Regions from separate parts of the Rhodococcus sp. OS5 genome, predicted to be linked through region 2. Evidence: riboswitches for the same ligand, from Rfam matches in the RefSeq annotation. Region 2 holds a riboswitch; each other region holds the start of a gene.
What was found. A riboswitch is a leader RNA that binds a small molecule or an ion and turns the genes downstream of it on or off. The one in region 2 is predicted to bind S-adenosylmethionine.
Positions count from the first base shown of each region.

Region 1: another riboswitch for S-adenosylmethionine. It lies ahead of ACVZUB_RS09990 (bifunctional o-acetylhomoserine/o-acetylserine sulfhydrylase); the one in region 2 lies ahead of ACVZUB_RS07280 (putative leader peptide).
Region 3: another riboswitch for S-adenosylmethionine. It lies ahead of ACVZUB_RS03010 (aminotransferase class V-fold PLP-dependent enzyme); the one in region 2 lies ahead of ACVZUB_RS07280 (putative leader peptide).

Region 1 is NZ_CM166368.1:2,159,234-2,161,491, reverse strand. It holds gene ACVZUB_RS09995 (NADP-dependent isocitrate dehydrogenase) at 1-661, opposite strand, end outside; SAM riboswitch class IV at 967-1,107, shown strand; gene ACVZUB_RS09990 (bifunctional o-acetylhomoserine/o-acetylserine sulfhydrylase) at 1,251-2,258, shown strand, end outside.
Region 2 is NZ_CM166368.1:1,552,457-1,554,714, reverse strand. It holds gene ACVZUB_RS07285 (ABC transporter substrate-binding protein) at 1-806, opposite strand, end outside; gene ACVZUB_RS07280 (putative leader peptide) at 943-1,032, opposite strand; SAM riboswitch class I at 1,041-1,135, opposite strand; gene ACVZUB_RS07275 (GNAT family N-acetyltransferase) at 1,153-1,743, opposite strand; partial or broken gene ACVZUB_RS07270 (FAD-dependent oxidoreductase) at 1,752-2,258, opposite strand, start outside.
Region 3 is NZ_CM166368.1:643,394-645,651, reverse strand. It holds gene ACVZUB_RS03010 (aminotransferase class V-fold PLP-dependent enzyme) at 1-1,024, opposite strand, end outside; SAM riboswitch class IV at 1,078-1,192, opposite strand; gene ACVZUB_RS03005 (PucR family transcriptional regulator) at 1,253-2,258, opposite strand, start outside.

The sequences.
Region 1 (2,258 bases), 610 kb from region 2:
CGTCGTACGCCTTGAGAATGGTGTTCTTGGTGGACAGGTACACCGGGTAGTTCTGCTGCAGTCCGTAGGTGAGCGACGCGCGAGCGAAGTCACGGATGGACGTGGTGAAGTTGTACTGCCCCTGGACGACGCCGCCCTCTTCGGGGAAGTTGACCAGTTCGTGCTCGATCGGTGCGCTGCCGTCCTCAGGCGTGTAGGTGATCATCACCTTGCCGGGGCCGGGGACCTTGAAGTCTGTGGCGCGGTACTGGTCGCCGAATGCGTGACGGCCGATGATGATCGGCTTGGTCCAGCCCGGAACGAGTCGCGGAACGTTGGAGATGATGATCGGTGCGCGGAAGATCGTGCCGCCGAGAATGTTGCGGATCGTTCCGTTCGGGGAACGCCACATCTTCTTGAGACCGAATTCCTCGACACGTGCCTCGTCCGGCGTGATCGTGGCGCATTTGACGCCGACGCCGTGCTTCTGGATCGCGTGCGCTGCGTCGATGGTGACCTGGTCGTCGGTCTCGTCGCGGTACTCGATACCGAGGTCGTAGTACTCGAGGTTCACATCGAGATACGGATGGATCAACTTGTCTTTGATGAACTGCCAGATAATGCGCGTCATCTCATCGCCGTCGAGTTCGACGACGGTGCCCTCAACCTTGATTTTGGACATGGGTGCTTCGCGTCCTCCTAGGAAGTTTCCCTGGTTACACGGTTGCGGTCACACTTTGTGAGTGGGTCCGCGAACGGTTCGATTATCAAACCTAGACGGTGTGGACTGATCTCGGGAGATGAGTCCCAAACAAGACAAGCGTACTGCTAACCCGTGAGGCCGCAACCGGCAGGTCCACTCATCGGTCTCTACTCGCGAGTAACTTTTGCCTGCTAGTGGGCTGCGTCGCTCTGCCTCGCGTGCGGTTGCGGCTCACATTTCGCCCCGTGTCAGGACTGCGCTCACTTCCCGGTAGAATCCGACTTGGTCATGAGTGCCAGCGTCAAGCCCCGGCTCGCTGGACGGCAACCCTCCAACCGCGGTGGGGTGCCCCGGGTGATGACCAGGTTTCCCGACGTGGATCTGCTCGCGCAGTTCCACCGCAATTCGGGTGACAAGCGCGGGTCCGACAGGGACGGACCCCAGACCGGGCCGAGCCCCACGGAGGTATTTCAGTATGTGTCGCACTTGTAGATAGACCCCAGCACGGGGCGGCGATCATTCGCCCCCGTCCGACATCTATCCGTCAGACCACTGGAGTGAACAAATCATGACCGACAACACAGCCGACGCCGCAGCAACTTCGGATCCGACCGCGAACTGGTCGTTCGAGACCAAGCAGGTGCACGCCGGACAAACAGCGGACACCGCCACCAATGCGCGCGCTCTGCCGATCTACCAGACCACCAGCTACGTCTTCGACAGCACCGATCACGCTGCTGCACTGTTCGGCCTCGCCGAGCCGGGCAACATCTACACGCGGATCATGAATCCCACACAGGACGCCGTCGAGCAGCGCATCGCTGCCCTCGAAGGCGGAGTCGCCGCACTCCTCCTCTCCTCGGGTCAGGCCGCCGAGACCATCGCGATCCTCAACATCGCCGAGGCCGGCGACCACATCGTCTCCAGCCCGTACCTGTACGGCGGCACGTACAACCTCCTGCACTACACCCTTCGCAAGCTGGGTATCGAAGTCACGTTCGTCGAGGATCCCGACAATCTCGAGCAGTGGCGCGAAGCCATTCGCCCGAATACGAAGGCGTTCTACGGCGAAACGATCGCCAATCCGAAGAACCACATCCTCGACCTACCCGGTATCTCGTCACTGGCCCACGAGAACGGTCTTCCGTTGATCGTGGACAACACAGTCGCGACGCCGTACCTGCTTCGCCCACTCGAACACGGCGCCGACATCGTCGTTCACTCCGCCACCAAATACCTTGGTGGACACGGCACCGCGATCGCCGGCGTCATCGTCGACGGTGGCACTTTCGACTGGACGCAGGGTCGCCACACGAACTTCACGACGCCTGATCCCAGCTACCACGGCGTCACCTTCGCGGACCTCGGCGCGCCGGCGTTCGCACTCAAGGCCCGCGTCCAACTGCTGCGCGATCTCGGTTCCGCCGTGGCGCCGTTCAACGCGTTCCTCATCGCGCAGGGTATCGAAACCTTGAGCCTGCGCATCGAGCGCCACGTATCCAATGCACAGAAGGTCGCCGAATTCCTCGACGGTCACGTCGAGGTCGCCTCCGTTTCCTACGCGGGACTTCCCTCC
Region 2 (2,258 bases):
AGCTGGCCGGAGGCCACGCTGCCGGCCCGCACACCGGATTCGGGAACCACCGTGAAGTCGACGCCATCGAGGTACGCCTCGCCCTGATGCGCGACCGCATCCGAGGCCCAGTTGTATCCCGCACGCTTGGCGATCTTGACGCTCTTGTCCTGCTGCCAGTCGGTGTACACGAACGGTCCGGAGGCGATCACCGCTGCACCGGGGCAGCGCTGCTCGGATGCCAGCGCGGTGGTGGAATCGGCGAGGATTCCGAGCTGTGGCGTCGAAGTTGCTTGCAGGAACTGAACATTGGGTCCGGAGAAATTGATCTTCGCCGTGTGAGCATCTACGACGTCGGTACCGGTGTACGAGGACAGGTAACTCTTCGCCAACGACGCGTTCGGTCCCAGGTTCTTGACCGAGTCGAAGGTCTTCTTCACCGAATCCGCCGTCACCGGTGTGCCGTCACTGAAGGTGGCGTCGTCGCGAAGGACGAACGTGAAGCTAGCGGCGTCGGGGCTGATCTCCCAGCTCTTGGCGAGCCACGGGGTGATCTCTCCGGTGTCGGGATTTTGATCGGTAAGCGAATCCACCACTGTCCGAGTGACATACACGGTCTGGTTACTGCCGGCCTGGGCCGGATCGGCGCACGTCGGCGCCTGCGACAGACCGTAGCGAAGGGTTCCGCCGGACTGGGCGGGGCCTGCGTCGGCAGCACTGTCACTCCCGCTGCTGCAGCCGGCGAGGACGGTGCCGAGAACCGAGACAGCACCGATACCGGCGATTACGGTCGCGCGTTTGCGGGCACCGAATGAGGGCGAAGACACCAAGAACTCCTAAAGAGGCATGCCGAAGAGCGCACCCGTCGCCTGAGACGAAAAGGCGATCGAGCACGAATCACTTGTGAGAGAAGAGAAAACAGACTTGTCGACGACTCGCCTGAGTGTGAATGACTGACCGAGGTCAGTTGGTACAGAAAGATCCCGCGGTGCGGCACAGGTCTACGTGACGACGCGACCAGGCGGTATCGAAACCGCCTTCGACTGCCTTCATTTCGTGTTCCTCCATCGGTCCTGGCGGTAGCACCCGCACCCGATCACTCGGGGGGTTGCTGCGACTTCAATGAGCCAGGTCTCTCGGTCGCTCTGGATGGTCGTTCGCAAGTGTACGAGGTCAAACCCGGGTGTTGTCAACCCGGTCGGTAGGAATTGCTGCTCGAGTCACATTTTCGAGGACCCGAAGTTGTTTCTCGAACGGGTGGATGCCCACCTCTTCGGGCGAGAGTGAAGCGTCGTAAAGCGGTGTGTATCCACTGGACAGATACAGCGCGACGGCCTCCGGCTGCCGAGGACCCGTCGTGAGAAACACACGGTTGTATCCACGAAGTTCGATCTCTCGTTCCAACTCGCGAACGACGGCCTTGCCGAGGCCGCGCTTCCGATAGTCGACCGATGTCCAGATTCTCTTCAGTTCGGCAGTGGTGGAATCGAATTGACGAAACGCACCGCCGGCGATCGGCAGACCGTCGTGGGTGAGCACCAGAAGCGCACCCTGCGGATAGGCAAATTCTTCTGCCGGATACGTCGTGAGATCCTCGAGCATCGCTTCGCGAGTCCCGCCGTAACGCGAACTGTATTCGAGTGCCAACTCTGCGATCAGTGGAGCTGCCAGGGGATCGTCCTGCGATACCGAATAGACCTCTACCGCTCCGATACCCTCGAGCTGCCGAGTTCCGAGCTCCAGTGCCACAACACTTTCCTCCATGAATCTGGTCAACGCTCCCCCAGCCTGAAAACTTCCGGAGCGAGGGTGGTTCCGTCGACGAGGTCCGCCACAAGTTCACCCAAGGCCGGACCGAACTTGAACCCATGCCCCGAGAACCCCGCCGCCACTGTGACGGCGCCGACTCGGTCGATGACGAAGTTACTGTCCGGCGTGCTCGTGTACTTGGCAGGTGAGCGACTCGACACGGGTGGAATCGACACCGGGCAACCACGACTCGGCGTACTGGGCCAATCGCCGCTCTCCGTCGACGTCAGGGGTGTAGTCACGGGTCTGCGGAGTCACCACCGGCCCGGTCGCGTGTTCGCCGATCTTGATCCCGTCCTCGGAACCAAGCCCGTAGATCCCCGCGGTCTCCAATTCTGCGCCGGTGTGGTGAACGAAACTCGGCCACTCGACTCCGGGATCGAGCGGTGCGAAGTGTGCTGGTTGTTCCTGTGTCGTGCGCAGTGTCGGCAATACGATCTCGGAGCCGAGACCGCTGTCTGCGATCAGGT
Region 3 (2,258 bases), 910 kb from region 2:
CGAATCCGTCAACGGTGAAGGTGACGATTCCGACGGCGTCAGGAGCGTCGTTCCACAGTCGCACGAGTGAGACGCCCTCGATGGCGGACAAGCCGTCAGTGAGCTGGGCGGTGAGCGCCTTCTCATGCTCGGCGATCACGTCGAAGTCCAGGGCGTGCAGGGTTTCGCAGGCGGTCGCGATGGCAGCCGCACCGAGCACGTTGGGGGAACCCGCCTCGTGGCGTGCGGGCGCGCAAGCCCACTCGGTGGATTCGATGGTCACCTCACGCACGGCGCCGCCGCCGGCGAGGTACGGCTGAGCTTCGTCGAGCCAGTCACGGCGGCCGACGAGAACGCCGGCGCCGAAGGGCGCGTACAGCTTGTGGCCCGAGAACGCTACGTAGTCGACGCCGCATTCCTGCAGGTCGATGCGACGGTGGGGAGCCAACTGAGCAGCGTCGACGAGGATACGTGCGCCGCAACGGTGAGCGATGTCAGCCAAACGTGCAATCGGCAGGATCTCACCGGTCACGTTGGAGGCCCCGGTGATTGCGAGCAGCGCGGCAGGCTTGGTGCACAGTTCACCGATCAGACGCTCGATCGTTTCTTCGATGGTGTCTGCGGCGGTGACGATACGAGCGTCGTTCCACGGCAACAGGTTTGCGTGATGCTCGACGTCGAGGACGACGGTGCTGCCGGGGACGCACTGCGCAAGCAGGTTCAGCGAATCGGTGGTGTTCCGGGTGAAGACGACAACCTGATCGTCGGCACAGTTCACGAAACGAGCAACGGATTCACGAGCGTTCTCGTAGGTGAGCGTGGAGATCCGGGACGCGTAGCCGGCACCGCGGTGGACGCTGGCGTATGTCGGCAGCAACTCGGCGATACGGTCGGTGACCTGGGCCAATGCCGGCGCACTCGCGGCGTAGTCGAAGTTGGCGTAGGAGCATTCGCCACCCTGAACCAATGGAACCTGCAGGTCGGCACCCGAAACCTTGGCAATCGCGGTGGTGCAGCAGGTGTCGGCACTCAATACAGCAGTCATCGAAGACAATCCTCACGTTCAAGGACTCGTTCGTCGGGAGATGGCCCCGGAAGAGTCCGCGCTTGCCGCATTCGTTTTCGAACGCAGCCGGGTCGTCACCCGGAGCACCCCACCGCGGAGGAGGGTTGCCGACCAGCAAGCCGGGGCTGAACACTGGTACTCGTGACCTGGCAACGAGGATGGCAGGAACCTCCCGTGCTTGTCAAGACGAAGCCGCGAAGATCTCCGTCAGGGCGCGATGGTCCGGCAAGCAAGGTGGAGCGCGAGTCTCGTTTCCGGATCTGCGAGATCCACCGAGAGAAGGCGCTGAATTCTATCGATCCGACTCGATACGGTGTTGCGGTGCAACCCCATTCGGGTTGCGGTGTGAGCCAGAGACGATTCTTCGTCGAGGTACGTCGACAGAGTCTCGAGCAACTCTCCATTGGAATCGCGTAGCGGTGCGAGCAATGCTGCGGCCGCAGGCTGGAAGGTGTCGGTTCGCGTCCACGCCAGCAGCAACTGCGCCAGCCCGAGGCGGTCCACGTGCAGGAATCGACCTGTTTGAGATCGGGCACCGGCGAGCCGAGCGGCATCCCCGGCCTCCGACAGGGACGAACCGATTCCGGCCGGACCGTCGTGTGCGCGTCCCACACCTACCCAGGTCTCCATCGTGGGTTCCAACCTGGCCTGAGCTGCACGGATGCACTCGGCGATCCTGGTGATCGCCTCCGGTCGCGGCTCACCTGGCAGAGTCGTCCACGCCGCCCAGCCGTCAGCCTGTTCCACGACATTGGCGTCGATTCCCTCGGCAGCGAGAGCATCTGCAACCTCGCTGCGTCTTGCCACCAGGTCGACCTCACCGACCGCCAGGACTTTGATGCCGATGTGCCATCCGTCCAGCATCCAACCCGCGTCGAGTGCGCGCCGGAGCAGTCCGGGTGTGGCGTCTGCTGACGTGTCGATCAGTTCACCGAGCAACGCGCTACGCCGGCGCGCTTCACGCTCGTCGACCATGCGCGCAACGGCCAGTCGGTGCCCGGCAGCCAACGAGGCCACGTCGAGAACCACTGAGAGAGAAGCCTCTTCGACGCTTTGACGCACCGGGAGCAGCACCGCCAGCCAGGGCTCTCGGGCTGCGCCGGACATCACCGGGCACGCAATCAGGACCCCGCCGGAGCCCAATTCGACCGTGGTGGGCGCCCCGCGACCCGACAACATACCGGCAGCTGCTCGATCAGCGTCTGACAACAGG